Regions from separate parts of the Paenibacillus sp. Y5S-9 genome, predicted to be linked through region 1. Evidence: predicted binding sites of a transcription regulator. Region 1 holds the regulator's gene; each other region holds the start of a gene.
What was found. The regulator Rex, encoded in region 1, represses fermentation and respiration genes when NADH is low (regulators of the CRP and FNR family bind a similar motif). The targets are predictions, from matches to a motif close to TTGTGAAATATTTCACAA.
Positions count from the first base shown of each region.

Region 1 (11,053 bases):
CTGTCCATCAGTCGGACCGCTGTGTGGAAACATGTGAACAAGTTGCGAGACATGGGATATGAGTTTGAAGCGGTATCCCGCAAAGGATACCGTCTGGTAACGAAGCCGGATAGCATTGACGCTACTGCCCTCCAATTGGCACTTGATACAACCTTATTTGGCCGTAAGGCTGTTTTGTTGACTTCGACCCTGTCTACGCAAGGGGATGTTCTCAAGCTAGCTGAGAAAGGGCAGGCAGAAGGTGCTGTGGTCATTGCGGAAGAACAAACAGGAGGAAGAGGACGTTTCGGTCGACAGTGGTTCTCTCCTCCGGGTAAAGGAATCTGGATGAGTGTCCTGTTACGCCCTGATCTACCACTTCAGCATACGCCGCAGCTAACTTTATTAACAGGAGTGGCTGTATGTCGTGCCGTTCGAGCTTGTTCAGGAGCTGATGCAGGCATCAAATGGCCAAATGATGTGTTGATTGACGGACGTAAGGTATGTGGCATATTGCTTGAATCTACGGTGGAAGATCATGAAGTCAGATACTGCATTGCAGGTATAGGTGTTGACGTGAACTTTGATCCCGAGGATTATCCGGAAGATCTGACCACAATCGCTACTTCGCTCAAGATGGAGACGGGACAATCCGTTGATCGTACCAAACTAACGGCTGCCATTTTGACGGAGCTTGAACAATTGTATTTTTTGTATCAAAAAGAAGGGTTCGGCGTGATCTCAGCTCTATGGGAGGCCCTGTCCGTATCGATGAATCGAGAGATTACAGTGACTAATCCTCATGGTGTCATTGAAGGGAAGGCAATCGGTCTTGACCCTTCCGGGGCACTTATCGTGGATAAGCACGATGGAGAACATTCACTAATCATCTCTGGTGAGATTTCCTGGAAATCGTAAACAATTTGTCGAATTTTCACTGGTAAAATGAACATAAGACGTGAAGTTTGAGCAGAACTTTGGTATACTGTGTTCGTGAGGCGGTATCGGCTAATGCAGACCGAATTGCACTCCCGTAACAGTAACCTTTGTTCTGCTTTGATGTGTTTTATATAAGCAGACCGCAGTGCAAGAATGAAATACGTTTAAGTGAGTTGTTGGATTCTGCTCTGAGCCGAAGAGGACCGAGACAGAAGGGACGATCGCAAGTGACTCTTTTTTGACTTTTCGGGACTTTTTAGTGGAAAACTAAAAGGTTTTTTTGTTGCGTTTATTTGAAAAGAAGAAAGGAGCCATGAGAGAAAATGGCGAACAAACAAGCGTTGAATATTGTGAAAATGAAAAAATACAAGCAGGACGGCGTGCCGCTTACCATGATCACGGCTTACGATTATCCGACAGCTCTCCTAGCAGAGGAAGCAGGTATTGATCTGATCCTAGTTGGTGATTCACTCGGCAATGTAGTACTGGGTTATAACTCGACGCTTCCGGTGACCATTGACGACATGGTGTACCACACACGTTCCGTAGTGCGCGGTGCTGAGAAGACATTTATTGTGGCTGATATGCCTTTTATGACCTATCATGGCAGCGTGGATGAGACGCTTAAGGGTGTACGTCGACTGATGCAAGAGGGGCATGCCCATGCCGTTAAAATGGAAGGCGGAGTCGAGATAGCGGACACCGTTAGAGCAGTCGTGCAAGCAGGCGTGCCTGTTCTTGGACATATCGGACTTACACCTCAATCGGTTAATCAGATTGGTGGTTACCGCATTCAGGGCAAGGATGCAGCGGACGCGAAACGTCTGATGGACGAAGCCAAGGCCCTGGAAGCTGCAGGCGCGTTTGGAATTGTGCTTGAACTGGTTACGGAAGAAGTTGCACGGGCGATCTCGGAGGAACTGTCCATCCCTACCATCGGAATTGGAGCAGGACGGGGCTGTGATGGTCAGGTACTGGTATTCCACGATGTGGTTCAATACGCCTCTCCGTATACACCCAAACGATTTGTCAAAACCTATGGAGATGTGGGTACATTAATCAGAACGAGCATCGAAGCTTATGTGAAAGAAGTTAAAGATCGTTCGTTCCCGGCCGAAGAGCATGTATTCAATGCTGCGGATGGTGTTCTGGATCAACTGTACGGCGGACAACGCAAGGAAAAGGTGGGGAGTAACTCATGAAAGTATTACGGACAATCGCAGAGTTAAGACAGGAACTAAGCTTGAAGCGTCAAGCGATTCGGTCCAGTGCGTCCGTTGTAGGTCTGGTACCGACAATGGGTTATCTTCATCAAGGTCATGCAAGCTTGATGCAGGCAGCAAGAAAACAGAGCGATATCGTGGTATTAAGCATATTTGTTAATCCGATTCAATTCGGCCCTAATGAAGATTTTGACAGCTATCCGCGGGATGAAGCCAGAGATGTGGAAACAGCACGCTCACAAGGAGTAGATATCGTATTTATTCCCTCTGTTGAAGAGATGTATCCACAGGCAACACAAACGACCGTATCGGTCTCAAAACTGACGGAGCGCCTATGTGGCGCTTCCCGTCCGGGGCATTTTGACGGGGTAACGACCGTAGTCTCCAAACTGTTTAACATCGTACAGCCACAGCGTGCATTTTTTGGAATGAAAGACGCTCAGCAGGTTGCGGTCATTCAACAGATGGTGAATGATTTGAATATGCCTGTAGAAATTGTACCCTGTCCGATTGTTCGCGAAGAGGATGGGCTTGCCCTCAGTTCACGAAATGTCTATCTTAGCGCAGAACAGCGTACACAGGCATTGGTTCTGTCGAAGGCACTGCGTGCAGCTCAGGAAGCCGCAGATACAGGTGCAGCTATAAACGCTGCAGATATCCGTCGTATTCTGCGCGAGCAGATTGCAAGCTCACCGCTTGCCGTTATCGACTACGCCGAGATTCAGGCTTTTCCAAGTCTGGAGCCGCTCGCAGATCAGGAAGAAGTTCAAGGACGTGATGATCTGCTCATTGCACTTGCGGTGAAATTCGGAAAAACAAGATTGATTGACAATATAAGGTTGCAAAAATCGGAGGTATTGTCCCATGTTTAGAACACTGATGAAATCCAAAATCCACCGGGCTACGGTAACGGAAGCCAACTTGAACTATGTGGGTAGCATTACCATAGATGAAGACTTGATGGAAACATCCGACTTGATGGAAAACGAGAAAGTGCAAATTGTGAACAACAACAATGGTGCACGTCTGGAAACTTATGTGATTCCAGGACCGCGCGGGAGCGGGGTCATATGTCTTAACGGCGCAGCTGCACGTCTGGTGCAGCCTGGAGATAACGTCATTATCATTTCTTATGCCATGATGTCCCAAGAAGAGGCAAATACTCACAAACCAACCGTTGTATTTGTAGATGGACAGAATAAACCTGTACAAACGATGAAGCAGGAAGTCCACGCGACAATTATGTAATCGACTGGTAAGGAGAATGAAATCGGCCCTTGAAGCAAAAAATGAGTACAGGTCACTGCACTAATCCATTTTTTCAAGGGTGGGGATGCATCGATGTTCCAGCATGTTTTCGCAGAAATGAACGACATGTTAGATGAAATTATCAAGAGCTATCCTTCCGCTGAAGGCCTGAACAAACAAGAATTGCTGCAAAAGTGGAATTTGCTTAAGCGGATGAGTGACGGAATGCTGGATGAATGGCTGATGTTTGAAGAAAAGATGAGCCAGGTGAGGGAGCGGGAGATGGATAAGCCTGCTTCCCTTGAACCGGAACAGGAAGCTGTTACCGCTCTGCCTGAACTCCATCTGGAATGTTTCAGTCGTGGTCAGGGCTATTTCAAACTACAGATGTATCCGCAGGCGATCATGCAGTTCTCCCGGGTTGTGACCGACCATCCGGAGAGTGCATTGACTCGCTTTTACCTGGCGCTCTCGTATCTGAATCTGGAACAAATGGCGGAAGCGGGGACACATTTGCAGCAGATCATGTACCTTAAGGGTTCACCTCGCTTAAAAGGGCTTGTATGTAACGCCCTGGGCTGTATTCAAGCCAAGCTTGCGAATCCCGAAGCTGCATGTTCACTCTTTGCACAGGCCCTTCAGTATGACCCGACATTGACCGAACCACTGTACAACATGGAAGCTTGCAGGTTGAACAGGGGAAAATTGCAATATGCTAATCAGCTGACGACCCTTCATTAAGCGGGAATTCGGCGACAAAAAAACGGTGTTCCCTCCTTTGGCATAGCGGCGGGGACACCGCTTTTTTGTCAGTTAATTTTCAAATCCCCTTTTTTTTGCTATGCTGTAACATAGACTGGAATGGAAGGGACCGTACATTGCAATGAAATTTGCCGTATTGGATTTCGAAACAACCGGCACGCAGTCCGACGGTGAGATTATACAGGCCGGACTTGCCATCATAGATCATGACTACAGCATAACTCAAATATATAGTTCTTATGTGAACCCTGGTGTACCGATTCCCCCGTTTATTTCGGGGTTGACGGGTATTACCGATGAAGATGTAGCGGACGCTCCTTCACTCGAAGAGATGATGATGGAGATGGTTCCGCTGCTTAATGATGTGGTGCTAGTTGGACACAACGTCGCTTTTGATTTTCACTTTTTGCAGAATGCTCTTGACCGTTGCGGTTATTTGCCGTTCACTGGCCGTATTCTGGACACGATTGATTTTCTGAAGATTACATTCCCATCACTGGGTTCTTATCAACTCGGTTATGTGTCTTCCGAATTTGGATTTCAACATGATCGCCCTCACCAGGCAGACAGTGATGCACTGGCGACAGCCTATGTGCTGCTCAAGTGTCTGGATGAGTTAAAGGAATTACCGCTCATAACGATTCAGCGCCTCAGTGACCTGTTTGCACCAGAAGACAGTGACTTGGGCTGGTTTTTGGACGGGATGCGCAGTGAGAAGGAAGCAGAGCCGATTCAGGATCTGGACGGACATACCTATTATCGTCAGCTTGCTCTTAATGTAAGTGATTGGACCGACATTGGTGCACCACGCGATGAGCGGGAGGCTAACCCCCTTGATGGTGTAAGCTTCGAACAGTTTATGGACCAGGTTCGGGAGAACCTGAAGGATACACTGGATCATTACGAAGAGCGTGAAGCGCAGACTCAGATGTTCAGCAGTGTAAGGCAAGCCCTGGATGAAGAGAAACATCTCTTGATCGAAGCTGGAACGGGTACCGGTAAATCTCTAGGGTATCTGTTGCCTGCTATTTACGAAAGTGTGAAGCAAGAACAGAAAGTCATGGTCAGCACGCATACGATCAATCTGCAGGAGCAATTGAGAGAGCGGGACATTCCGATGCTGACTCAAGTGGTTCCGTTCCCGTTTAAGGCTGCTGTATTCAAAGGACGTGGACATTACCTGTGCCTGCGCAAATTTGAACACAAAATCAATAAACGTGAATTCGCCACACCTAAAGAGGATTATTTCACAGCTGCTCAGATGATCGTCTGGCTTACGCAGACCGAAACCGGAGATGATGAGGAACTTAACCTTAGCGGACGCGGAGGGGACTTCTGGGAGACCGTACAGAGCGAATCCGAATCATGTCTGGGAAGATCCTGTCCATGGTTCCGCAAATGTTTCTACCATCGTGCCAAACATGAGGCAGGGTTGTCTGATATCGTAATCACCAATCACTCCAAATTATTTACGGATGTGAAAGCCGCGCATCAGCTGCTGCCAGCCTATGAGAGTCTTGTAATCGATGAGGCACATCATCTGGAGGATGTCGCTGGTAAACATCTTGGAATGCATATGAAATATTTCACTTTGGTTCATACACTGACCCGCCTGTTTAAAGACAGTCGTAATGGTCAGCTGCCTATGCTTCGTTCGCAGTTATCCGGGCATGAAAATTCGGTGCAATGGGGCTCCATGGTGGACCAGATGTTCCCGCTCGCTCTTGAGGTCAAGGAACTGTGGGATCGTATGAGCGATGCCTTGTTTGGTCTGTTGCCTGAACGAAGTGATGCTTCACCGGGCGAGACGGGGCAATTTTCACTGCGTCTGAAAGCATCTCAGAAACCTGCAAAATGGCAGGAGTTGCAGGATCTGGAGAACCAGATCTATGTGACTCTGGGCGATTTGGTTCGCAAAGGGGACAAATTGCTGCTTGAAGTGAAAGAGGATCAGGATGATTATCAATCGGATAGTCTGATTACGGACATTACAGGATTACTGAAAGATCTGACCACATTGAAGGAGAATCTACGTTTCTTCATGCGAATGGATGACGCCAAAACGGTGTACTGGATGGAAGCCAGCGGCCAGTTCCGCAGTAAATCACTCCAGCTGTATGCCGTACCTGTAGATGTCAGTGCACAACTAAAGGATTTGTTTTTTGATAAAAAGAAAAGTGTTGTGCTTACTTCGGCTACGCTCTCTGTGGATAAGTCATTCCAGTTCATGATTGAGCAGCTCGGCTTACAGGAAGCCTCTGAGAATAATCGGTTGTTAACGTCGATGCTGCCATCACCTTTCAACTATCGCGATCAGGCACTTCTGGTGATTCCGCGTGATTTCCCAAGTGTGAAGGGTAGTGTGGGTGATGCGCACTTTGTTAATATGCTGGTGCAATCACTCGCAGAGACGGCAATTGCTACGCGTGGACGCATGATGGTTCTGTTTACTTCATACAAGATGTTGCGACAGGTCTATGATCCGCTGAAGGAGGCGCTGTCTGGCAACGACATCTCGTTGCTTGGTCAAGGCGTTGATAGTGGAAGTCGTTCCAAATTGACTCGCAGGTTCCAAGATGCCAAAGCAACAGTACTTCTGGGCACAAGCAGCTTCTGGGAGGGGGTAGATATCCCGGGAGAGGCTCTAACCTGTCTCGCTATAGTGCGACTGCCTTTCCAGCCGCCGAATCATCCGTTGGTGGAAGCCAAGAGTGAGTTGCTTCAGGAACAGAAGAAAAATCCGTTCATGAAACTGTCAGTGCCACAAGCGGTCATTCGTTTCAAGCAGGGATTTGGCCGATTGGTGCGTACAGCAAAGGACAGAGGAATTGTCATTGTTTATGATACACGTGTGATTGAAGCGTACTATGGTAAATTCTTTTTATATTCATTACCAGGTCCCAAAATGGAGCATATGCTCACGGAGCAGATGGTTCCACGAATCACCGAGTGGTTGGAAAAACCTGCTAATGAATAAGAATAATGGTTGTTTTGTTCGTTAAATCATTGCATGACACTATCGTTTGGCGTTAAACTTTATTAGATATTTCCGTATCCGATTAAAGCAGTTGCACGTAAGAACTTATAACCTAAATTACAAGGAGCATTCTGTATAAAATGTCACGTCTATCATTGAGTTTATACAGAATGCTCATCTTTTCATCTATTATTTTATCGTGGCCTTGGTAAGGGGGAGCAAGAATGAAATCGGATAAAATTTCGGAAGCGGTGGTACGACGTCTGCCTGTATACTTGCGCTATTTGAGCGAGTTGCACCAGCGTGAGGTGGCTACTGTTTCTTCTCAAGAGCTTGGACAAAGGCTGGATCTGAATCCGGCCCAAATTCGTAAAGACCTGGCTTACTTCGGTGATTTTGGTCGTAAAGGGATCGGGTATGATGTATCCTATTTGATCGAGAAAATTCGTCACATTCTCAAAATCGATCAGCAAATTAATGTAGCTCTGGTAGGTGCGGGTAACCTCGGACAGGCCTTGTCCAACTACAACGCATATCTGAAAGACAACATGAAGATTGTTGCTGTATTTGATGCATATGGACCGAAGATTGGTAGTCAAATCAACAGTTTGACGGTAAAACCAATGAATGAATTGACGGAAGCGGTTAAAACGGATAACATCCGCATCGGTATTATTACAGTTCCAGATACGGAAGCTCAAAATGTAGCCGATCAGCTTATTGAATCGGGAATTGAAGCGATCCTTAATTTTGCACCAACAATTCTAAAAACACCGCCGCATATCCGCATTCACCATGCTGACTTTACAACGGATCTGCTTAGTTTGGCCTATTACTTGGAGACTGGAAAGGACGACGAGGAAGATGACAACAAATAGATGGGTAATTCACAACGGCAAATTTGCCGTTAATGAAGGCGGCACAACATGGAACGTGGTCCACGGATACATGGTTGTTGAGAATGACAAGATTGTGCATATTGGTGAGACATTGCCGGATGAAGACAAAAATTGTACCAAAGTGGATGGAAAAGGACTGTTCTTCCTGCCGGGTCTGATCAATACGCATGGTCATGCAGCGATGTCGTTGCTCAGAGGGCACGGAGACGATCTTGCGTTGCAAGTATGGTTGCAGGAAAAAATGTGGCCGATGGAAGCGAAAATGACTTCAGAAGACGTATATTGGGGAACTTCACTATCGGTGCTTGAAATGTTGAAAGGCGGAACTACAGCTTTCCTGGACATGTACGATCACATGGATCAAGTTGCCAAAGTTGTGGAGCAATCCGGCGTTAGAGCAGCACTGGCACGTGGTGTGATTGGGCTATGCTCGGAAGAAGAGCAACTGCGGAAGCTGGAGGAGTCGGCAGCGTTTGCACGTGAGTGGAATGGACAGGCAGATGGTCGAATTACAACCGTAATCTCGCCACACGCACCATATACATGCCCTCCTGACTACATAGAGAAGCTTGTACAGGTCGCGAACGACCTAAACCTTCCTCTTCATACACATATGTCGGAAACGCTTCGTGAAGTCGAGCAGAACGTGGCTGATTATGGACTGCGTCCTGTAGCACATCTGGAGAAACTGGGCTTTTTCTCCCGTCCATCCCTGGTTGCACATGCGGTGCATCTGAATGACGAAGAGATTGAGATTCTGGCTCGTCATGATGTGGCTGTATCCCATAACCCGGGAAGTAACCTGAAACTCGCTTCCGGTGTTGCGCGTGTACCTGCGTTGCTGAAAGCAGGAGTTACCGTGTCACTCGGAACTGACGGACCAGCAAGTAACAACAACCTGGATATGTTCGAGGAAATGAGACTGGCTGCGTTGATTCATAAAGGCGTGTCTGGTGACCCGACGGCAGTGCCAGCGGGTGAAGCATTACTACTCGGAACTTCATATGGCGCCAAATCCATCTTCTTGAACAATACTGGAGCGCTTCAGGTCGGCATGAAGGCTGATTTTATCGCCTTGGACATTGAACAAGCACATTTCTATCCACATACAGACCTGATCTCACATACGATCTACTCGGCTTCTGCCAAAGATGTAGAGCACGTATGGGTGGATGGGAAACAAGTGGTGAAACATGGCGAATGTCTGACGCTGGATGAAGAGCGTATTTTGCGTGAGTCTCAATTGGCATTTGATGGTCTGCTTGCTCGTTAATTGCAGGATAGAGCATCATAGGGAAAGGAAGTTCGACTTTTGAAGAAAAAAAAGAAGTGGATATGGATTTCGCTGCTTGCACTGGTTCTGATTCTGTTTGGACTTCAGCGTTATTACGTCCATGTCACGCAGGACCAGCGCAAGGAAGAAGCGCTCGCCATACAGGCAGCACAGGAGCAACTGGGCATTACATCCTATGATGAATTGCGTAAGTACATCTGGGGAGACAAAGAAGGCTCTGATAACATCTACTGGACCCTGATCGGCAAAAACAAGGATAACCAGGATGTTATGGTCTGGGTTAAATTCGATGCAAACAATCAACCGGCTAAGGGTGCAAACGCTGTACACAGTGAGCTGCTGCAGAATGGCATGTCCGAAGCGCAGATCCGCAATCGCTTCAGTTCTGAAGTTCCTGCCGGCGAGATTAAGCGAATCATGCCTGGAGTTGTGAATGGAATATATGTGTGGCAAGTGTATTATAAAGACGGTACGCATAACCACTATCGTTTTTATCGTTTTAGCAACGGAGAACAGGTGGACCTGGTCTACACACTCCCGAACAGCTAGAACAAATAGAGTGACATAGCTAGAGAATGAATGAAACAAAAGAACCGGCAGACGGATATCCGACTGAACCGGTTCTTTGTGTTGCCCGTAAACTTAAATAATTTAAATAATTTAAATAGTTAAAATTAATAATTTATTCATATTTTCGCCTTCGAAATTGTATATACGATGTGATATACTCAGATATGTACTCAAAGTTACATTCAAAACAAATAAACCTGTCGAAATTATCGCAGGAGTCAATGTGCACATATTCTTATATACCAATAAGCCAGTAGGTTGGGCCAAAATCTGGGAGGGGTAATTCACTTGAAACTAAAAGTATTGCCTATTGCTTTAACTGCCGTCATTTCAGCCGTTGTGTTGTTTGGAGGTTGGTTTGTATATCGTCAGGTGGCTGTGCAGAATCCGATTGAAAAGATGGTTACCCAGTACGATGGAGTTAATGACGTTCAATTAACTATTAACCGCAATGACGTACAATTGAAACTGGATCTGCAACCTGATGTTGATTTGGGCAGACTGGTACAATATATTCACAAAGAAGGACAGACCCTGATTGGAACACGATCACTAAAATTGGACGTTGTGGATCATTCCAGTGAAGCACTGGAAAGTTGGTGGGGTGATGCGATGTTTACCGTAGCTCAGGCGATGGAGAACAAGCAATACACCGAGATTACACCAACGTTGTCAAAGATGGCGACCAATGGAATTAAGGTTAATACAGCGATGGATGACAACAATGTATATGTCAGTCTCAGAGACGGAGATGCCAGCAAGTTTATTATTCTGCCGCGTGTGCCCGGTCAGATAGGAGTGTGGCCTAATGCCTAAGTGGACAAAAGAAGTTGCCATCGGATTTTTTCCCGTATTGATTATTTTTCTTGCTTTTACTGGTGTTAATATTGTTCCGATTCTTATTGCAGCGGTGCTTGTCGGAGCTTTGCTGTTCATGATGCAAATGCGTGGCGGGATTACAGTAGGCGCTGCACAGGAACGTAAACGGAAGAAAAAAGGACCTTCCAAGCTCACTTTTGAAGAAATTGGCGGACAGGACAGTGCCAAGCAGGAATTGCGTGAAGCACTTGACTTTCTCATCAAACATGAAGAAATTCGGAAGTTCGGGATTCGCCCGTTAAAAGGGATCTTGCTGACGGGCCCTCCAGGGACAGGAAAAACG
Region 1 is NZ_CP145887.1:4,306,581-4,317,633, reverse strand. It holds gene V6669_RS18920 (biotin--[acetyl-CoA-carboxylase] ligase) at 1-897, shown strand, start outside; gene panB (3-methyl-2-oxobutanoate hydroxymethyltransferase) at 1,242-2,120, shown strand; gene panC (pantoate--beta-alanine ligase) at 2,117-3,013, shown strand; gene panD (aspartate 1-decarboxylase) at 3,006-3,389, shown strand; gene V6669_RS18900 (tetratricopeptide repeat protein) at 3,483-4,130, shown strand; gene dinG (ATP-dependent DNA helicase DinG) at 4,273-7,128, shown strand; gene V6669_RS18890 (redox-sensing transcriptional repressor Rex) at 7,353-8,006, shown strand; gene V6669_RS18885 (amidohydrolase) at 7,993-9,300, shown strand; gene V6669_RS18880 (DUF5590 domain-containing protein) at 9,340-9,870, shown strand; gene V6669_RS18875 (hypothetical protein) at 10,180-10,707, shown strand; gene V6669_RS18870 (AAA family ATPase) at 10,700-11,053, shown strand, end outside.

Region 2 (11,053 bases), 2.1 Mb from region 1:
CAGACCCTTCGACACCCTTGATTCGAAAGCTGACACTTGCGGTGGACGAAGGGCGTTGTACACTTCGCTGGCTCTGGCCGGAACGGGTAGAAGCTGTGTATGTGGAACGGCTGGAGCTGGATATGATGAGCGATGTTCGTAATGGGGAAGAGCCTGCACAGGGCAAGCTGAAGCTGTACACGAGAGAGGAATATAAGGCGAGCAATGGTTACACGGATCGGATCACAGGTTTTGGTGCCATCAAGTACACCGTGTATGTGTGTCAGATGGAGGAAGAGGGACCTGTACTGATTCGTCAACGAGACGAGGACAACATGGTGATTGCAAGCGCAGGGAAGGCGGATATCCGCTTTTCCATTCGCTACAAGAGCGGTTTTTTTCAGAAACGAAAAAGTGTATTGATCACCGTCACAGCGGAAGTACCTGTTCCAAAGGAAGCCCTCTGTTATGTTCGCAAACAGGGCGGGGTTCCGCTGAATAAGGAAGATGGTACGGTGTATCCTTTTGTGAGTGATTTTGCTCCCGGAAGAAATGAGATGCCGCCCGTTGAAGTTGCCAAGGATGATTATGTACGATTGTTCTTCACGGACGGACCGAAATATGGAGCCGCCTATCGGCTTATATCAGACTAGATAGTTGGACTAGCGATTGGAAGGTTACTCTGTCATCGTAGTGCAAGTGTAAATCACCTTAGTCTAACTGATCAGGGGAGGGGAGTGGCTATGAGCTTTTTTAGTCGGTTTTTGAAGAGACAACAGCCGGAGGAACGTCCGCTGTTTTACGATATTGTATGCCCTTATTGTTTCAGCAAGTTTTCACCGGAAGAGGTGGTGTTCCGCGCCGCCCATCACCGCGATGATGATGAGGACTACGCGCTCGGGGAAGATGCGAAGTTGAATCGGTATCGTGAAAGGTTCGGACTCGACACGGTATTTGATATGGAGGCCGTATTGGCTCCGCATGATGTACCAGAGGAACATCGGATTTATTCCGATAACATCGTGATGGGTCTGAACGATCGGTACGGTGTCGTTACACGCCGCCGGTTGTGTCCGCAATGTCATAACGAGCTACCTGTTACGGCTGGTAAAGCACCGAGCAACATCATTTCCATTATTGGTGCGTCCCAGGTGGGTAAATCCGTCTACATGACTTCATTAATTCATACATTGCAGCATTATACAGCGGATCATTTTGACGCGGCTTGCATGCCACTGAATGCGGAGATCAGCCGACGGTTCCGTGCGGATTATGAAGAACCGTTGTTCGAACGGGGCGATTTGCTGGATTCCACCCAGAAGGAGAAGTTGCAAGAGCCGTTTATCTTCCAGTTTGTGTTCAAGGACGAAGATAAAGCGCCGCTGACCTTGGTATTCTTTGACGTTGCGGGCGAAGGTATGGTGGAGCAGGATTATCTCGGACTTCACGGGCAGCACATCAAGAACTCGGCAGGTATCCTGTTCATGGTGGACCCGCTTCAGATTCGTTCGATTCGGGACAAAATCCGCATTAACCTCGGCAACGAGCCTGGAGAGTGGACGCCACGATACGATGAGCCGCGTGATGTGGTGCTGACGATGTTCGGAGATTTTATCGCGTATCAGGACAAAGCCAAGACCAATATTCCAACAGCCGTTGTGCTCACGAAAAGCGACATGCTGCATTCCCTCAAGGATGAAGAGGGGGATTATATCAAATCGAACAGTAACGTGTTCCGCAACATGGTGCACCGCGATTGGTTCGACCTAACGGAGTTCGAAAATATCGACGGGGAAATCCGGCGTTTTATCGAGAAGGTGGATCGTCCGTTCAAGGGCACGATGGATGTGTACTTCAAGGATACAGCTTATTTCGCAGTATCTGCGCTGGGCAGCAATCCGGTGGATATGAAATTGCAGGGTGTGGTTAGCCCGATTCGCGTGGATGAACCCTTCCTGTGGTTGCTGTACAAACTGAAGTACATTGAGGGGAGAGTGGGATGATGCGTTCTTCCGTAACCCCGCCCATTGAACAACAATTGTATACCCGAGAGCGGCGCGGGGTGTTTCGCACAACAGAGGGGTTTGATACGGTTGCGGCATCGCCGGGACTGGACCCTTCTTTTATCAAAAAAGTGCTTCACCCCTACTGTGTCTATGACGCTCCAGCGGAGCTGACAGGCCGTAGCGAGAAGGACGAGACGAAGTTTCCGGCTTCCATTCACCTGCTTCATCTGGAGAGTGGAGAGACGATTCTTGGGCAAAATGTGTACCAGGCTGCGGATTTCACCGGGCTGCGCAGTGCCTTTTTTGCACATAATTACGTCTTGTCTCCCGAACGTTCGGAAGAGCAGATGAAGCAAGACGGCTGGCTGGATGCCGTGTTCGCCACGTCCTATGACATCGAACAAGGTACAGTTCTACCAGCGCTTGCTGAATTGCCAATATCGCAGGGAAGCGGCCCTGATTCATCGCCAAGCCAGATGCTGAGCGCCTTGAAGATGAACGAGGTGCTGTTCAAGCGCCTGCTCTATGCGGTAATGCAGTCTGTAGCGACACGCAGAAAAGTATACATTGCGCTGGACCTTCCAGCAGAAGAAGTGACCGCAGGTGCCAAAGGATTGTTACGTTTACTGTACACAGCGTTACCATACGCCTTCCGGCGGCAGCTGGGATTCATGACGTTTGCCAAGGAGCCGCAGGCCAAGAAGGGCATCCACATCCAGTTTGTAGAGCGGGGGACGTTGCGTCCGAAAGACCGGAATACGGAGAAGGACTTCACCTTTGATCTGGTATCCGGCAGAGTGACACATGCGGATGCATCAGTGGCGAAGTTACCTTATGCGGAATTCGCCTGGGCTTTATTGCAGGAACCTCGTGCTGCGGATGCGTTCTATACCTTTGCGGACGAAATGCTGTCTGGCATGGAGCCTGGACGGGAGCTTTCCATTGAAGCCTATGGCGAACTATCGGTGTTCTATGCTCTTGAACAAGGCATGGAAGATCTGTACCTGGATAACAAAAGCCATGTCCTGAGTGGCTTGTTGACCTATCTGAAGCCGGATGGTGGATCGCGGCAACGTTCCCGCCTGAACGAGCTGTTCCTGACCTTGCTCAGCCGAGAACTGGACAGTGTGAAGCGTGAGAATGTACCCGAAGAAGACGTTGCTGCTCGCATTGGAGAATACTTCAGTGTTGCCGCGCCTGTGGTGCAATCCTGGATTGTGGACTATTTCATCTACGGTGTGAATAATGCCCGCGCCCAGAAGCGTATGCGTGCTGTGCAGGAACTGTATGCTGTGCTGGATCGGCATACGCAGCTGAATCGGGCATTCTTTGATAAAGTGCTGGCCAATGAATCGCTCACCAAGCTATTGTTCGAGCCTTATCTGGATAATCAGCTGAAACGTACTGAATCGGCAGCGAACGTTGTGGAAGTGATCCAAAGATGGGTTACGTCCCATCCATCTGCGATCCACTACAGCTTCTTGCTGGAGCGGACAGCCAGTGAGCTGCGTGAACGGTTATGTTCTGCACCTAATCCGGTGCAAGCTGCGAATGAAGCACTCCAGCGCGTTAGCATACTGGATCAGGTACCAGCTGAGAGTATTTATGATACAGGTATTACTGCACGAATTGGTCAGTCTGAATCTACAGCCCGCTCTAATCGAAAAGGTAAATCTCCGTCTGCCAGTCAAGAACCGGCATATCAGGAGGAGTTAACCCGCCTTGCAGACAAGCTTGCTTATGTCATTAACCTGTTTATGATTCAGGATCTGGATCTGGAACGGGTTAACCGTGAACAGCTGTTAAGTATCGATATTTTGCAGCATGGCAATGAGGTTCGGGATTGGGCGGCACGTCAGGGCTCGGATGTTTCCGCTCGAACAAACATGATGCTGGCAGCTAGAGCGTGGCTTAGTGGCGAGGGGAATGAAGAAGAGGCATTGGAGGCACTTTCCCTGGCAGAACGCAATGAACTTCAGCGCTGGACGCGTCGCTGGCTTGCCGGAGAGCTGCAGGCTCATCCGGGGATCGCGGCATATGAAGCTTTGCCGATGGCTTTTTATCGGGGAGGAAGCGGCAGCAATCGGTTGGATTATCCTGGCCTGATTGAATTCATCCGCACCAATGCAAGTCGTGCTGAAGGGCTGTATCCATTCTTCGATTGGTCAGGAGATCATCGAATGTTTGTCCGGGGTTCCAATGCGCATAAAGGATATGCGGATGCCATCGTGGCGTATTTCAAAGCCCATGACCGTGAAGCTTTCAAGTCGAAGTCGGCTTTCAAACCGTATTATGCAAGAGCCAGCAAGACAATGAAGCCGGTCTATGATCGTGCGAAGACGGAATTGTCCTCTCCACTGGTGCGGATGCTAACGGGTAAAAGGAAAAATCTGTTCGGATTAATCCTCTTGATCCTGGTTCTTGGTATTGCTGGCGGTACATATGCATGGATGAAAGATTCTGTAGAGCCGCCAGCGGCATCCCCTCCATCTACCCAGGAGCCTGTCATACCGGCTGAACCTGAGGTGCAGCTCGCGGAGCAGATTGCTTATATGATTCCTGCGAGTGAACAGGAGGGTACGCAATCACCTGCTCAACTGGTGATCCGTTTCAGGAATGATACGGGAAGCACTGAGTTTGAGCAAGGCAAACTTCAATTGACGATGAAGGATGGCAGCACTCAAGAGTTGGATGCTACAGGCAAGTGGGAGAGCTTTAATCGGAATGAAGAGCCTGATACCCAAGATACCTCCGATGGTGGCTCAGGAAGTACTTCCGAAGGAAGCACGGATGGGTCCTCAGCGGGAGACACGGGGAACACAGAGCAGACGCAGGATGGCGATCAGCAGGCCGATCCTTCAACATCGAGTGATGGCACTTCAGATCCTGCTACCGATGCAACAACGGATACAGGGACGAATGTATCGTCTAATGCTGCGAGTGGAGACACGGATCAAGGGACCGATTCAGATCAGGCTACAGGTTCGACATCACCTGACACATCTGTATCCAATGAACAGGATGCGGATGCGACCACTCCTGCACAGATGTCTATTGGAGAGGTAGATCGCCTTTATCCCTATGGATTGCAGATTGATCTTCCAGCGAATATGGATGCCGAGAGCATTGCCAGTGTGCAGAGCACTCAGGGCGGGATGACGGTAATCCAATTGATGCCGCAGCCTAATTAGGCTGTAAATCATCATATTATTTGAGCGTGTTGCATAGATTCATTGAGTGTCTTTTGATCCAACAATGAAAAAAATGCTGACTTCATACCTTATTAAACGAGCGTATGTGAGATGACCTTGAAGTTGAATTTCAAGGTCATCTTTTTTTATTTGATATGGCGGATATAGCAAACGCATGAAAAAAACTCACACATTCACAATTCAGACACAAAATTTGCGATTCAAGAGTTTGAAAGACAGTCAGAAATGATAAAGTACGCGGAATGAATGAGAAAAGATCTCATATGCACTTGGGAAAAGAGGGAGATTTCTGCTACAGAAAGAGCAAATAAAGCACGAAAAGAGAAGAAAATTTGGTTTTTTATGTTGACAAATGATAATGATTATCAGTATCTTTAGTGTAGAAGATATTTGCGTCGGAAATACACAGAATTACAATTTCGTTTTTGTTGTCATAGCCGGATTACATAACCGGGATAAATGAGAGAGGGATGATCGCATGTTTCGTCTGGAGACGACCAAGCTGGATATCGCTTATGAGGAAAGACTAATTGTAGAGGATCTGAATATTCAGATTCCCCAAGGAAAAATTACAGCACTTGTTGGAGCCAATGGTTCAGGGAAGTCAACCATCCTGAAAACGATGGCGCGTATTATGGCTCCAAAAGCAGGTAATGTATTGCTCGACGGGAAGTCCATCCATAAACAGTCCACGCGTGAAGTTGCCAAGCAGCTTGCGATTTTGCCACAGAATCCAACAGCCCCTGAAGGTCTTACCGTTACTGAACTGGTATCGTATGGTCGCTTTCCTTATCAAAAAGGATTTGGCTCCATGCGTGCGGAAGACAAACGTATGATTGAATGGGCTATCGAAGTGACAGCCATGACTGAATTCCATGATCGTCCGATTGATCAACTGTCCGGTGGACAGCGTCAACGTGCCTGGATTGCCATGGCACTTGCTCAAGAGACGGATATCCTTTTCCTGGACGAGCCGACTACGTTCCTGGATATGGCTCACCAGCTCGAAGTATTGCAATTACTGGAGCAACTGAATGCCACAGCTAACCGTACCATTGTTATGGTTGTACATGACTTGAATCATGCATCCCGCTACGCACATCACATGATTGGTATCAAAAAAGGTAAAGCCATTGCACATGGTTCACCCGTAGAAGTTATGAATTCGGATGTGCTTCGTGAAGTATTTAACATTGAAGCAGATATTGTGATTGATCCGCGTTCCGGTGTACCGCTCTGCTTGCCTTACGCTCTTGCAGGCGAACGTCAGCAATCGAAGACGCCAGAGCAGATGGTCATGAACAGTGCGATGGTTCATGCTGGAGGACGGACAGAACCACGTGTTCAAGCGACAGGAAGTTAACGAAATGGGCCATATGTGGTCGTTACATTATAGAATGAAGCCGTTGTGCGCTGTCGCACGCGGCTCTTTTGCATTCATGGGGAATTTGCAACGCATGGGAGCAAAGGGGACGGGTAGACCCGGGATTTGGTAATCGCATCGGATCAGGTCTATAATAATAGGACAGGCTGTGGGTTCATTGGTTATGCCAACGTGCTCGCAACAGCCCAAACCAACATATGTCATGGGAGGAATCAGTCATGTCCGTATATTCATATCAGGCGGTAACCACCGCGAACCAAGAAGTCTCACTGGATCTGTATCAAGGTAAGGTATTGGTCATTGCTAATACAGCCAGCAAGTGTGGGCTGACCCCGCAATACGGTGAATTGCAAAAGCTTTATGATCGTTATCGCGATCAAGGCTTGGTTGTACTGGGTTTCCCTTGTAACCAGTTTGGAGGGCAGGAGCCAGGTACAAGTGAGGAAGCGGAATCATTTTGCCAGATTAACTATGGTGTGAATTTCCCGGTGTTTGCCAAGGTAGATGTGAATGGTGAGGACACTCATCCTCTGTTCCAATACCTGAAGGAGCAACAACCTGGCGTAGGTGAAACAAGCGACATCCAATGGAACTTCACCAAGTTCCTTGTTAACCGTGAAGGTGAAGTGGTAGGTCGTGTTGAACCGAAAGAATCTCCGGAGACAATGATTGCAGATATCGAGAAATTACTCGGTTAATACATGAACGTTGAGAAGCCTGTCCTTGCATAAGCAAGGATAGGCTTCTTTGATTATTATATAGCGTGGCTATATTCTCTTCACAGGTAAGGTTGGCTTCAGAATAAATTTGTAATCATTTACCAATCTAAAAATCAACATTTAGCGGAAATTGAATGTATTTATTTTTGTACAAGTAAAACATGAATGTGGGAGAGGACTCTAATTTTATACGTCCATACTGTGTCCATACAGGGAACGCGGAAGCCTTTGCATAGCATAAATCGACCCCAATCCGGGGACAATGAAACCAATACAATGAAGGGGAGAAAGGCTTAAATACAGGGAAATGACTTCTTTCGACAAACTTTTTTTGCTCAACCTATTGCAATGTGAAAAATATCACATTATAATGAGTGTATAAAGTGAAATAAATCACATACACAGTTTCGAACAAGAAGTGAAATATTTCACAACCATAATAACGTTATATTCAAACTCATTTATATATTTCGAGGAGGAACTTTTAATGAAAATCGCAGTTATCGGATGTACACACGCAGGAACCGCAGCCATCGTAAATACCGCCAAATTGTACCCGGATGCTACCATCACGGTGTATGAGCGCAATGACAATATCTCCTTCCTATCTTGTGGCATTGCGCTCTACGTAGGTGGGGTTGTGAAAGACCCTGACGGTTTGTTCTATTCTTCGCCTAATCAACTGGCAGAGCTTGGTGTTGAAACCAAGATGCTTCATGAAGTAACAGCAGTAGATGCCAAGGGCCATACCCTTCAGGCTAAAAACCTGCAAACCGGGGAAGAATTTGAAGATACGTTTGACAAACTGATTGTGACAACGGGGTCATGGCCTGTCGTTCCGAAGCTTGAAGGCATCGAGATGGATAACATTTTACTTTGCAAAAACTACAATCATTCCAACACGATTATTGAAAAAGCCAAAGATGCCAAACGTGTTACCGTTGTAGGTGCAGGATATATCGGCGTTGAGCTGGTGGAAGCTTTCCAAATGAATGGCAAGGAAGTTACCCTGATCGACAGTGTGGACCGGATTTTGAACAAATACCTGGACCCTGAATTCACGGATGCGATCGAAGATACGTTGACTGGGCGTGGCATCAAGCTGGCTCTTGGTCAAACGGTACAGAAGTTTACTGGAGAGAATGGCAAAGTAACTAAGGTGATTACGTCCAAAGGAGAGTTTGAAACCGATCTGGTTATTCTGTGCATTGGTTTCCGTCCAAATACAGAGTTGCTTAAAGGCCAAGTGGATATGCTGCCAAACGGCGCAATCGTCGTGGATAAATATATGCAAACGAGTCAAAAAGACGTCTTCGCTGCAGGTGACAGCTGTGCTATTCATTACAACCCGACAGGTAAAGCATCTTACATTCCGCTGGCAACCAACGCCGTACGGATGGGTACACTTGTAGCCCGCAACCTGGTTCGTCCTACGACACCATACATGGGTACACAAGGAACATCCGGTATCAAAATTTATGAGCAAAATATCGCAGGTACAGGAATGACGGAAATGTCTGCTGCTGACGAAGGTTTGATTGTGGAATCTGTCGTACTGGAAGATAGCTACCGTCCGGAGTTTATGCCAACGGCTGAGAAACTGTTGCTTAAAGTGGTATATGAGCAGGCAACTCGTCGGATCGTCGGAGCACAGGTGATGTCTCAGGTTGACCTGACCCAATCGATTAATACGATCTCGGTCTGCATCCAAAACAACATGACCGTAGATGAGCTGGCCTTCATCGACTTCTTCTTCCAGCCACATTACAACAAACCATGGAACTTCCTGAACACGGCTGGTCTGCAAGCACTGCCACCGGTAGAAGTAAAAGCACCAGCAATGGTGTAAGCAAGCAGAATAGATGGTCGAACAGCGAGCATGATAAACGCCATACAAAGATAAGTCATGCTTATCTGTAAACATGAGGTGTACAATAACTGCCAGGATTACGAAACAAGGCGGACGATTATATAGGAAAAAGAAGACTGGCGAGTATATCGTCAGTCTTTTTTGTGATTTTTTAGCTTCAAAAGGTCTTACTATACTCTGCTGACTTAACTATTCAAAGACGCTCTGAAAGTATTTTTTTAAACAACATTGTGATAATTTGCACAAAGTTATGTTTAGGACCGAGATACAATTAGGATGTGGTATTCAACGCATAACTAATGAATTTCAAATGGTTTTATCCAATGATGAACAATGAAGGAGAGGATGAATGATATGGCAGCAAAAACACCTCTTGAGGTTGCACAATATACGGCGCAAACAGGCATGAAGAAGGCTCAATATCCGGTGTCTTCTGTACTGGTGCTTAGTTTTCTGGCAGGGGCTTTTATTGCGCTCGGTTTTCTACTGGATATTCGGGTGATTGCATCTGCTCCTGCTGAGTGGGGAAGTCTGGTTAATCTGATTGGTGCAGCAGTGTTCCCGGTGGGACTAATTTTGGTGCTCATCGGTGGTGGCGAGTTGCTGACAGGTAACATGATGGCAGTTCCACTCGCGACGATTGCTCGAAAGTTATCCGTTGGTAATATGTTGAAAAATCTAACCTTAGTGACGATTGGTAACTTTGTTGGAGCTTTGTTTGTCGCATACGCGTTTGGACATGTGCTTGGTCTGACCGGAGAGGGTGTATATCTGGCGAAAGTGGTGGATATGGCTGGACACAAGCTGCATGACGGATTCCTGCAGGCTTTTATCTCAGGCATCGGCTGTAACTGGCTGGTCGCGCTGGCGGTGTGGCTATCTTATGCATCGGATACAATGAGTGGCAAGGTACTGGGTATTTGGTTTCCAACGATGGCGTTTGTGGCCATTGGATTCCAGCACGTTGTGGCCAATATGTTCCTCATCCCGGCGGCAATCTTCGAAGGACATTATTCGTGGGGCCAATATGTGATGAATTTCATTCCGGTATGGCTCGGGAATCTGACTGGTGGTGCTCTGTTTGTAGCTGCAGCCTATTGGGTGGTGTACCTGCGCCAAGCTGAGCCGAAAGTGAAACCGGAGGTAGCCACGTCGATCGAAGCTGTGGAGACGGAGGCCAGAGCGATGTGGAGCAAGCAGGCGTAGCAGGGCATATATACACGTATGTATACATGGGTAATGGAACATTCATGTAGAAGAGAAGACGATTCTGATCTTGCTCGGTTCATGGCGAATATGCTGTGATGGAGCAAGGCGGGATCGTTTTTTTGTATGGGGTCCTTGTTGGAGTTTAACGCAAAATAAATTCGCCATGACAAGGTTCGGGGGAACGAAACCTGTTCATGGCGAATTTCGGGAGTGGTCCATGATATGGCATGAGGAGGAAGTGGGGAAACACTAGCCTAATGCCTTATTTTTAATTTACCCCTGAATTCTGAAGTTGAATCAAATGGCAAAACATTTTTTTGAAAATAATTTTAATCCGCTATAGCGGTGAATATTGGGCGAAAATATATTGTTCTCTTTACGTATTAACCTCGAAGAAGATATGATATAGGGATAGTTTTTTAAAGAGGGGGAGCCATACGATGATCGATCAGGAGAATGGAATTTTCGCAGCGGTATGCCCGCTCGATTGTCCGGATACTTGTGGTCTGTTACTACATAAAGAGAACGGTAAAATTGTGAAGGTGGCAGGCAATCCGGATCATCCGATCACCAAGGGTGCCATTTGTAATAAAGTCAGAAATATGACCGAGCGGGTGTATCACCCCGAGCGTCTACAATATCCGATGAAACGTGTAGGAGCCAAAGGTGAAGGC
Region 2 is NZ_CP145887.1:6,374,577-6,385,629, reverse strand. It holds gene V6669_RS28030 (beta-mannanase) at 1-632, shown strand, start outside; gene V6669_RS28025 (hypothetical protein) at 723-1,982, shown strand; gene V6669_RS28020 (hypothetical protein) at 1,979-5,176, shown strand; gene V6669_RS28015 (ABC transporter ATP-binding protein) at 5,676-6,560, shown strand; gene V6669_RS28010 (glutathione peroxidase) at 6,800-7,279, shown strand; gene V6669_RS28005 (FAD-dependent oxidoreductase) at 7,788-9,149, shown strand; gene V6669_RS28000 (formate/nitrite transporter family protein) at 9,525-10,376, shown strand; gene V6669_RS27995 (molybdopterin oxidoreductase family protein) at 10,820-11,053, shown strand, end outside.
Region 2: the regulator Rex is predicted to act here: its motif matches at 9,399-9,416, upstream of V6669_RS28000 (formate/nitrite transporter family protein).

Region 3 (11,053 bases), 370 kb from region 1:
CGACTGAGTATAATTTGAGCAACACTGCCAGTGGCGTAGACTCAGCCATTTTAGAAAGTGTATTGCGAGGACGATATGAACCGGGTTATGCAGGAGAGGCGGGGATAGGGGTTCGAATTCCTTCTCTGCCAATAGGTAACCAAGTGGCGCAATGGGGATTATTTGATACTCAAAACGGAGCCTTTTTTGGAGTGAACAGTACTACGGTGTTTGTAACCGTGCGTAGAGCAGGAGTTGATACGACAGTTCCTCAAAGCTTATGGAATGTAGATCCATTAAACGGGACAGGACCAAGCGGAGCTACACTAAACTTATCAAAAGGGAACATATACCAAATTGTGTTTACATGGTATGGTTACGGAGTGATTGAATTTAGAGTGGTTATCCCTGATCCCGTAACGTTAGCCCAAGAGGTAATTACCGTTCATCGATTCTCCCCAACAGGGCAAACAAGCTTTGTTGATCCAAATCTTCCGTTAAGAGCACAAGTTGCTAATAATGGAACCGGTGCTGCTTATAGTATATTTGTGGGTGGAAGACAATATAGTATTATCGGCAAATATGAACCAACCTATAGAGTCACTTCCGAAAGAAGAAGAATAACAAATGTTACATCAACGTTAACACCCGTAATTTCATTTACAAGAAAAGCTGTGTTTCCAGCGGGTTCGGCTAGAACGAATTCGGTTCAGGTGAATTTGGAAGAAATCAATGTTATTTCATCCGTAGATCTAAGTTACCAAGTGCTTGTGGGAGGGACGTTAAATGGAGCTTTTGTTAATTTTCCCACAGCTACAACGATTATTCCTGATAGCGAGACCGCACTACTAGTCAACAATACCTCTACAACAATTACAGGTGGAGAAGTGGTGTTTCAAGGCATTACAGGAGGGGGAGCAGGGAATACCAAAATATTGGCCTCTTCAGAACTTTTGGATTTCACTCTTCCGGAAAATCAGGTTGTAACTTTAGCCGTATCGAATATTGGTGGTCCAGGCTCGAACACAGTTGATGTGGTATTTAGAGTAACTGAGAGTTGGTAATTAGTAATTAGTAATACCCTGTAGCTGTAGACATTGAATGATTCAAAATCCAGAAATCAAAAAAATGTTCAAAGATTAGAATTGACGGAATAAATGTTATGTAAACTAAATAAAAATTAGAAAAAAAATAACCACCTGAATACTCCTTAATACAGGAATACAGGTGGTTATTTTTTATACGTGGATTACTCCAATCCAGCGATCTGTTCTTTTAATTTGTTAGCAGATGCCTGGAAAGCCACTTTCTCGGATTCATTCAACGGAAGAGGCAGAATCTCGCGCACACCGTTGCGATCGACTACACATGGAACACCCAGATAAACATCCGATACGCCATTGTAATCTTCAAGCAACGTGGATACGTTCAGAACGGAGCCTTCGTTGCCGAGAATTGCAGCTACAATGCGGTCCAGAGCAAGTGCGATTGCATAGGAAGTTGCTCCTTTGGCATTAATAATCTCATACGCTGCATTTTTGGTACGGTCGAAGATATCCTGTTGTGTTTCTTCATCCAATTCCAGATCTGTTCCTGCAACGTTAGCCAGGCTCCATACCGGTACTTCGGAATCTCCATGCTCACCAATAATATGTGCGTGAATACTACGCGGGTCGATCCCTTTATTCTTACCAATCAGGTAACGGAAACGTGCGCTGTCGAGCAATGTACCTGAACCGATGACACGGGAAGCAGGCCATCCACTTTGTTTCCATGAAGTATAGGACAAAATATCTACAGGATTGGTTGCAATCAGTAAAATACCATGAGAATTCACTTCAGTAATACGTTCAATGATATCTTTGAAAATGCTTGCATTTTTCTTCAGCAGATCAATCCGGGTTTCGCCCGGCTTCTGGGAAGCACCCGCTGTAATAATAATGATATCTGCATCTTTGCAGTCGGAATAATCGCCAGCCCATACTTTCACGCCTCCCGTAAATGGAAGACCGTGGTTCATATCGAGCATTTCTCCTGTTGCTTTATCATGATTCACATCCACAAATACCAACTCGGACGAACGCTGTCTCAACATTAGCGTGTATCCCGTTGTTGTTCCCACCGCACCCATGCCTACAATCACGACACGACTTGGTTTCAGAGCTGCACTATTTGTCATGTTCATATCCTCTCCTTTTTGGGTTATACTCCCATCCATATTAAGGGATTAGAGAGTATAAAGCGAGTGTTGTCTATAAAATAGTTCACATTTCATGTCTTTTTACCAATTATTCCGTCGAAAAACAGTTTAGGATAAAATTAATGGTAATAAATGTGCGACATCTAGCCTAGAGCATCAGCTGGAAAAAGGGAGCGGGCAGCGCATACGTAGCCAATGAGCCTTTTACATAAGGTTTGTGGTAGAATAGGAGCAGTGGATTCTGATGAATCGTAAATAAAACGCCATAGGACAGGCATGCGCGCCTGTATATTGGATGAGAGAGGTGGAACCCACTTGCGTTCGCAATGGATTAAAATCGCGCAGACAGCATTGCTGTCTATAGGTATAGCAGCTTTATTGGCTGCATGCACCGACTCAGATCAACCTCCGGTAGCAGAACCTCCGCAGCAGCAGGAGGACGCCGGGAATACAGGGCAGACATTAACTGTCGTTCCCCCTGTGAACAGTACAGAAGCTGCAGATATGGCCAAGTACCAAATACAGACCCGTTTGACCGATTTTCAGTTGCTCAATGACAACGGAGGATTGGCGTGGGGTGTGACGCGGAATGCGCTGCGTCTGTACTACACTCAGGATCAGGGAAAGACCTGGACCAATATTTCACCTTCGGAAAATGTACAATTTCCGGCTAACCCTAAATATGGACAAAGCATTTATTTTGTAGATCGTGCACATGGTTGGATTGTTCGTGAAGGCATGGGTGGAACAGATACCATGGTGCTTCGCACCAACAATGGGGGCGTAACTTGGAGCCTGTCTTCTCTGTCCAAAACGGATAAAGTGACCGCGATCTCATTTGTATCTCCTGAGAAAGGCTGGATTCTCACCACGGTTGATACCGCTATTGGTAAACAGGACAAGAAACTTTACTTCACCGAGGACGGTGGAATCACTTGGAACCGCATGTCATCCAGTGATGAAGACGGCAAACAGGAAGCAGAAGAGATTTCCAAACGTGGATACACAACGGGGATGACTTTCTCGGATCCAAAGCATGGTTTCTTAACAGCGCTTGAGTTCGGTACACCGAAGTTGTATGTAACATCAGACGGCGGAGAGAACTGGGATACTGGACCATCCTTTTTTGATCGAAACAAATTCAACGGGTGTGGTAATTTCAGTGTTAGTTCACCACAATTTTTTGGACGTGAAGCGCAGTCAGCCTGGATATCAATGTCCTGTTCCCAAGGGGAGAGCACGACATTCAATGGATTCTTTACCACCGATGGAGGAAAGAGCTGGAAGCTGTCCAATTTCACTTTAAACAAACAAACGGGTCCGAATCGTAACCTTTCACCGGTATTTCTGAACGCTTTAGAAGGTTGGGCGATGCAAAAGGGCATAACCTACTACACCAAGGATGCGGGAAAAACATGGAGCGCTCTTCCTTCAAGTAGTGTACTGGAGAAAATTCTCGAAGACTATCCTGAAATTGTGAAGATGCAGATGGTTACCTCCAAGCTTGGCTGGATACTGGTTGAAAATACAGATGCTAAAAGATCGTTGTTATTGCAAACGGTGGACGGTGGTGTACATTGGAAAGTGCTTTAAAAGTAGAGTGTTGTAGATGTGAATAGATAAGGAAAGTGAGGAGCCAGAGGGTTCCTTTTCTTTTTTTGTTTAGTTTGTGAAATAAATCACAATTTAATCTGTTAAAAGGTGATATATTTAACTCAACAAGAGAAGGAGTGATGAAGATGAGAACCAACGGTCAGACTCAATTCACGCAGGCGGACGATTTAACCAGATATATGCTTCAATTATGCTACACATGTGACGATGCCAATCGTTGTACAACAGAGGAAGCGGTGAAGGCTTGCATGGCAGAACACGCTCAGGCAGACCAGCCCGAACCAGCCGAAGGTGGAGAAGTAACTCGCGGGTTTATGGACTTGATGTACGCATAGGCTTATGATTCACGGATCATTCACAGAGAACGCTCCTGCGGGAGGGTTCTTTTTGATTTGGAGAGAAATGTATGCGCTTTTAAATGTACTACGCAAATATTGCAGTATGGGTTATTATATAAATAATTAAGGTAAATCACTCAAAATGTGGAATTCGTGATAAAGGTCTGAAATAGCAGAAAGAATAAAACTATGAATATTCAAGATCTCCCAATTGAAATAAAAGAACATATAGGGGAAGTCCAGAAAATCACTTTTCCTAAGCAAGGTCATACTTCTACTGTGGCTATACTGGATACGTTTGATCAAAAGTACGTCATCAAGAAGACAGAAAACGATCTTTATAATGAATGGTTATTAGATGAATATAAGGTGCTCCAATACCTTTACCATACGGGACTCCCTGTTCCAAAGGCATATTTATTTCATATTGAGGACACATCGAGATGGCTTCTGATGGATTATATCGACGGAATAAGTTTAAGAGAATTCTCTCTACGATGCCTGACCTCCAAAGTAAAGAAAAAGCGATTTTTAACTTTGGGCTTTGTTTAAAGAAAATACATGAATGCTCTTGTCCTGTTGAATTATTGAACAATGACACTCCTTGGTTAGAGACAATGCTTAATAAAGCAGAATATAATCTTACTCACTTTGCTGTAGACGGATCAGCAGAACTACTTCAACAGTTGAAAGAAGCAAGACCAAAACCAATAGATAACACTTTCATTCATGGAGATTTTACTATAGATATGTGCTAGTTAATGATTGCAATATTGTTGGAGTTATTGACTGGGCAGGTGCCGCTTATGGCGATCCAAGATATGATGTAGCATTAGCCATTAGACCGAAACAGAACGCGTTTGATAATGAAAGAGATAGAGAAATATTTTATAACGGGTACGGAAAGTTAAGAATAACGGATGAAGAATACAGTTATTATGAAGACGGGATATATAATTTCTTTTAGTATGGCTGTAAATCATATTACTCAAACGCATATCCAATCTCTTTAGAAGGAGTCGAATAAATGAGCCCTCCAAAACATATCTTATCTGCCGCTGCAATTGTGATCAACGAACAAAATGAATTATTACTTATTAGAGGACCACGAAGAGGATGGGAAATGCCAGGTGGTCAAGTGGAAGAAGGAGAATCTCTAAGTCAAGCTGCAATCAGAGAAACAAAAGAGGAGTCCGGAATCGACATCGAAATCATCAAATTCTGTGGAATATTTCAAAATATCGAGAATTCAATATGTAACACATTATTTCTAGCCAAACCATTAGGAGGAGAATTAATCACATCAACGGAGAGCTTAGAGTCTGGTTTCTTTCCGATTGAAGAAGCCATTTTAAAAGTCGAATGGAAAAACTTCAGAGAAAGAATAGAATATTGCTTAAACCCTGAGATGCAACCTTTTTGCATTGAGTTCAGTGATAAGAATAATATTTAAAAGTTCCCTAGAAGCGTGGTACATATTATTGTGTCTCCCTATTATTACCTTTGATCGCAGATTCATCATAGACATGGGTCTAGGAATAAAGCCGAATATGGCCTTATTCAAGGGGGGGTTCTAATATTACTTCCATACTTGCTATGAAAAGCTTATCAAAGATAGATAAGTGGTGATTAAATGAAATGAATCGGAGAGTGGGTTATGTTTAAATATCAAATGGATACTGCTACCTATATATCGCTATTGGCAATGAAAGATGCACCCCAATTATATAATTTGATCGATCGAAACAGGGATCATATAGGAGCGTGGTTGAAGTTCCCCAGTATGACATTAACAGAAGATGATTCAAGAAATTTCATCAAGGGAACACGTATACGCTATGCTCAAGATGATGGTTATTGGTTAGGAATCTGGTGCGGAGACGAGCTTGCTGGTTCTATTGGATACTTATACATTGATCAAGAAAACAAGAAGACTGAAATAGGATATTGGCTAGGTCAGGAATATGAGGGTAGGGGACTTATTACAAAATCGATTAAAGTGTTAATTGCTCACGCATTTGATGAACTTGAATTAAATAAAGTTGAAATTGGCATAGCAACAGACAACTTCAAAAGCCGCGCAATTCCTGAAAAATTAGGCTTTCAACGTGAAGGTGAATTAAGAGATTACGAATATATTAATGGTGCATATTTAAACAGGATTATTTATGGCTTAAAAGCAGATCAATGGAGAACGTAATAAATCAAAATTTATTTTAACTAAAGGGGCTTGTTATGAGAAAATTACCGCTTTTTGTAGTGACAGGCGCAAGTGGAACAGGAAAAACAACGATCTCTTCGCTTGTTCGCAAGCAACTTCCCGAATTTGACGTCTTTGATATGGATATCATCGATAACGTGGATTGGCAGATTGCCAAAGAGAATTGGTTGAGGATTGCGTATAACATATCGCTAAGTGGACGAGGGACTGTTTTATGCGGAACGATGGTGCCGGAAAATATTACATCATCCGATTACATAGATCGAGTTGATCGAATTCTATATATGAATTTACATTGTGACGATGTTACACGCGAGACGCGTTTAAGACGAGAACCTGGTTGAAGATCACAAGAATTTTGCAAATTGGTTACTCCAGAATTCGGAAACTGCGTTTGACCCGCCAATGCAAACAATTGATACGACAGAACTTACAGCAGTGGGAGTAGCTGAACAAGTTAAAGAATGGGTTTTAAAGAACTGGTGCGAGGAATGAACACCTAAAATAACCTGATAGTTAGATTGAGTGGAGGAACATGATGCTGCCTTTTCAAGTGAATGAATCTATTGTATTAAAGCTGATCCAATCTCGAGATAGAGATGAGTTGTATGCCTTAATTGATGAGAATAGAAAGTACTTGAGAGCGTGGTTACTCTGGGTTGATAAACGACAATCGCCCAGCGATTTAGATTCTGTAATAGAAGTATGGACACATAATTATGAAGAGAGGAACGGTTTTGATTCCGGAATATGGTTCAATGGACAATTGGTTGGGATGTTAGGATTGCATTATATTGATTGGAACAATAGAGCAACGAGCATTGGATATTTTTTAGCTGAGTCAGCACAGGGCAAAGGAATCATCACCAAATCAATAGAACAATTGCTTAAATATCTCTTTAACGAGTTGAAGTTAAATCGTGTAATCATTCAATGTGCAGAAAACAATTTTAAAAGCAGAGCAATACCTGAGAAAATCGGATTTACAAATGAGGGTACATCCAGAGAAGCTCAATGGGTCTATGATCATTATGAGAATATTGTGACTTATAGTTTATTGTCTAGTGAATGGCATACTTAAACGGTAGAGTACGTCATCTTGATGAGACGAAGGAGGTCACGAATTGTTTCTCAATGTATTACTTTGGTTGATTATTCTCTGGGTGATCTCCCTGTATTTCAGTTTTCCTAAGAAAGATCGCATGTACACAGTCAATGTGCCGAGCACATATTACATTCAATCTTCAAATCGGTTGGATATTCAGAAAAACTACGAATGCGCTGCATTTTCCAGTGCGTTTGTCTTGAGACATTTCGGGGTGGAGTCCAACGGAACAAAGATTTATAAAACCTATCCTCGCAAATTACTGGATGGAACCGTATATCCCAAAGCGGTCGTTGTTTTTTTTAGGAAGCTAGGATATCAGGTAATGTACTTACGTGGTAATGAGAATACGTTGAAAAGACAGATCAGCCAGGGTGTGCCTGTTATTTTATTTATTAGAGTACATCCCAAACAACGTTATTTGCATTTTGTTCCCGTCGTTGGCTATGATGAAACACATTTTTACTTGGCAGAATCGTTAGACCACAAGATTAATTGTGATGAAGAATATTACAATCGAAAAATCAGCATTAGTGAACTCAACATGTTATGGAGGTCATGGTTGCCCTTTTGTCAAAATTCATATATCGTCGTCCATCCGACGCAGATTTAAGACGGTCCTCTTTCAAGGGACAAGATATATTTGCTTTAAACGAACTAATCTGCTTTATTCGGAAAGTCTGCATGGTTAAATCAAGCAACTCATGCCCAAATGGCATGAGTTTTTTTGAACAACTATCGTTACGTAAACCAGCTCGACTCAATTAATGGTTATGAACAAAATAGATCAAACGTATAGGCAGTTGCTACTGATTTTATTGTTTTACCAGATAATTAGCGGAGTTTTTTAGTTAAAATGGTTGTTCGTCCACGCATCTTTTCATCTACATACGTACGTTAAACCATGTCTATAGGGAGGTGTCCACACTGTGAGTCATTCAGAAGTGAAGAAACGTATGAAGAGAAAAAAGGCAATATTACATCCGTGTAAAGTTAAAAGAAAAGAACGCCGATTAAAAGTGGTCAAAAAGTTTGTTCGAGTAAAATGTCCGCCTCCAGAAGTGAATATATCTACCCCTACTGTTGTTGGCCCAACAGGACCCCAAGGTATACAAGGCGTACAGGGCGTACAAGGTATTCCAGGTAGACAAGGGGTTGAAGGGCCACCTGGAGCTCAAGGACCAGCGGGGGGGCCACCTGGACCACAAGGACCTCAGGGACAGCCTGGTCCTGCTGGAGCGGTAGGCTCTCAAGGTCCGGTCGGACCTGCTGGACCTATGGGAGCACAGGGGATTCCGGGAGAAGCAGGGGCTGTAGGGCCACAAGGTCCGCAAGGTAATCCCGGACCTGCTGGAGCAATTGGGCCTCAAGGTTTTCCTGGAGCTGTTGGGCCGACGGGTGCGACAGGAGCTGCAGGAGCAGTAGGCCCGGCAGGCCCGGCCGGTGCAGCAGGAGCGGTAGGACCCGCTGGAGCAGTAGGCCCGGCAGGCCCAGCCGGTGCAACAGGAGCGGCAGGTACTGCTGGAGCAGTAGGCCCGACAGGTGCGACAGGAGTAGCGGGTCCTGCTGGAGCCACGGGAGCTACAGGTGCAACAGGAGCAGCCGGAAGCGTACTGGGATTCGCTGACTTTTTCGCGCTGATGCCACCTGATAATGCAGCAACGGTTGCTCCCGGTACAGATGTAAGCTTCCCTCAGGATGGGCCAACAAGTGGAACAACTATCTCACGCACGGGTCCTAGTTCCTTCAATCTGGCAGCTATTGGTACGTATCAGATTTTGTTCCAAGTGAGCATCGATGAAGCGGGTCAACTAATCTTAACCCTCAATGGGGCAGATCTGGCTCCCACAGTAGTTGGGCGAGCAACGGGAACGTCTCAGATTGTTGGTATGGCTTTGGTGCAGACAACCGTAATTAATTCTATTCTGACCGTGCGGAACCCGGCTGGTAATGCTACTGCATTAACAATTACGCCACTTGCAGGCGGAACTAGACCTGTATCGGCACATCTTGTGATCACACAATTAGCGTGAATCCGGTAATAGGCTAGGCTAATTGTCCTCAGCTTTATTAAATATGCATCCACAATGGTAACATGGGTTTGCTTGAACTGAGATAACAGTATTTCCTTGAAGCTGTTATCTCAGTTGGAGCGGATAATGGTACAGGAGTAACTACATATCGGATACCCTTTTTGTTTTGTGAGGAATGGTGAAAACGTCACCACTAATTATTTTTTCAGTTGTTAATATGATAAAATATTGGAAAAACCTCAGAGGTGAGTACATGAAGAATGGACACTGGAGAAAAATAACATGGGTTGTTGCGGCATTATTATTAATCATGATCACGGCTTGCAGCAATAGCAAATTCAATCCAAACGAATTTTCAGAACAGGATCTGGCTGTGACGAAAACCGACAGTGAGGATAAGATTGCGTATGGAATGAGTCAGGAAGAAGCGGAGAAAATCCTCGGTCAGGGAACATCAACCGGTGTGGGTCAATCCTATCAATACAATAACGGGATCACGATTGGTTATAGGGATGCCAAAGTCGTTAGTATCATCTTGAATAAGGACTCGAAAGGGTACTTTAAGACGGCTCGCGGGGCAGAGGCGGGGATGACACATCAAGAGATTCTCGATCTGTATGGCAAGGAACATGTTTTGGTCGAATCTGAACGTAATATCGATTATGCCTATCATATTCAGAAGGAAACATTCCTGGATGAGAAGTCGCTGCAAGCGGAAAAAGATGATTTGGCTATCTATCGTGCATCGTTCATGCTGACAAAAGAGGGACAGGTTAATCAGGTTATATTGTCGGATCAACGATTTGCAACAACCTTTAAGTAAAACATGGTTGCTAGGCAGTAGAATATTAGATAATGAAATAGTACTTATTTTCGTATGAGGCAACCCTTCGGTATTCTGCCGGAGGGTTTTCCCCTCACACCGTTCGATTTCAATCCGGATAACAAGTTCTTTGTTTACGTGCATATACATTACAGGAGACGGGTCAAGACTCCGGCTGTCCTAAGTTGTATGAACGGAGGGAGAGACATGGGCATTGAATCATCTTGGATGTTTGATTTGTTTGGAACCGTCTTTCCGGTTGTATTTGTTCTGATTATAGGTATAGTCCTTCTGTCGATGGGAAAGGAGGTATGGAGGTGGGGACGCAACAACTCGGAGCCGCTATTGACCGTGCCTTCACGAATCACCAGCAGACGGATGAAGATGAGTCAGTCGCAATCTGAACCAGGCAGTACAGCACGAACGTTATATTACGTCACCTTTGAAGTAGAAAGTGGAGATCGGCTCGAATTCAGAGTCAATGGCGAAGAGTATGGTTTGTGTGCTGAGGGGGACGAAGGACGGCTCTCGTTCAAAGGAACGCGTTATGTAGGCTTCGAGCGATATAATCGCGTATATTCCGAACGCCTACGTGGTTAAACTGAGCAGCTTACGCCAGAATGGCGTGAGTTTTTTTTGATTATTTGTTGGACAAGCGTTTCTTAATGGGCCTAACGTGTTTTTATATAAGAAGAGGCTTATAAGATTATGATCGAAGGATCATTACAATAGAGGAGGCA
Region 3 is NZ_CP145887.1:3,936,698-3,947,750, reverse strand. It holds gene V6669_RS17365 (hypothetical protein) at 1-1,043, shown strand, start outside; gene V6669_RS17360 (L-lactate dehydrogenase) at 1,229-2,158, opposite strand; gene V6669_RS17355 (hypothetical protein) at 2,495-3,772, shown strand; gene V6669_RS17350 (hypothetical protein) at 3,919-4,128, shown strand; gene V6669_RS17345 (hypothetical protein) at 4,575-4,889, shown strand; gene V6669_RS17340 (NUDIX hydrolase) at 5,159-5,584, shown strand; gene V6669_RS17335 (GNAT family protein) at 5,789-6,331, shown strand; gene V6669_RS17330 (hypothetical protein) at 6,367-6,696, shown strand; gene V6669_RS17325 (GNAT family protein) at 6,888-7,433, shown strand; gene V6669_RS17320 (C39 family peptidase) at 7,477-8,070, shown strand; gene V6669_RS17315 (collagen-like protein) at 8,387-9,490, shown strand; gene V6669_RS17310 (hypothetical protein) at 9,744-10,313, shown strand; gene V6669_RS17305 (DUF2500 domain-containing protein) at 10,521-10,913, shown strand.
Region 3: the regulator Rex is predicted to act here: its motif matches at 2,232-2,249, upstream of V6669_RS17360 (L-lactate dehydrogenase).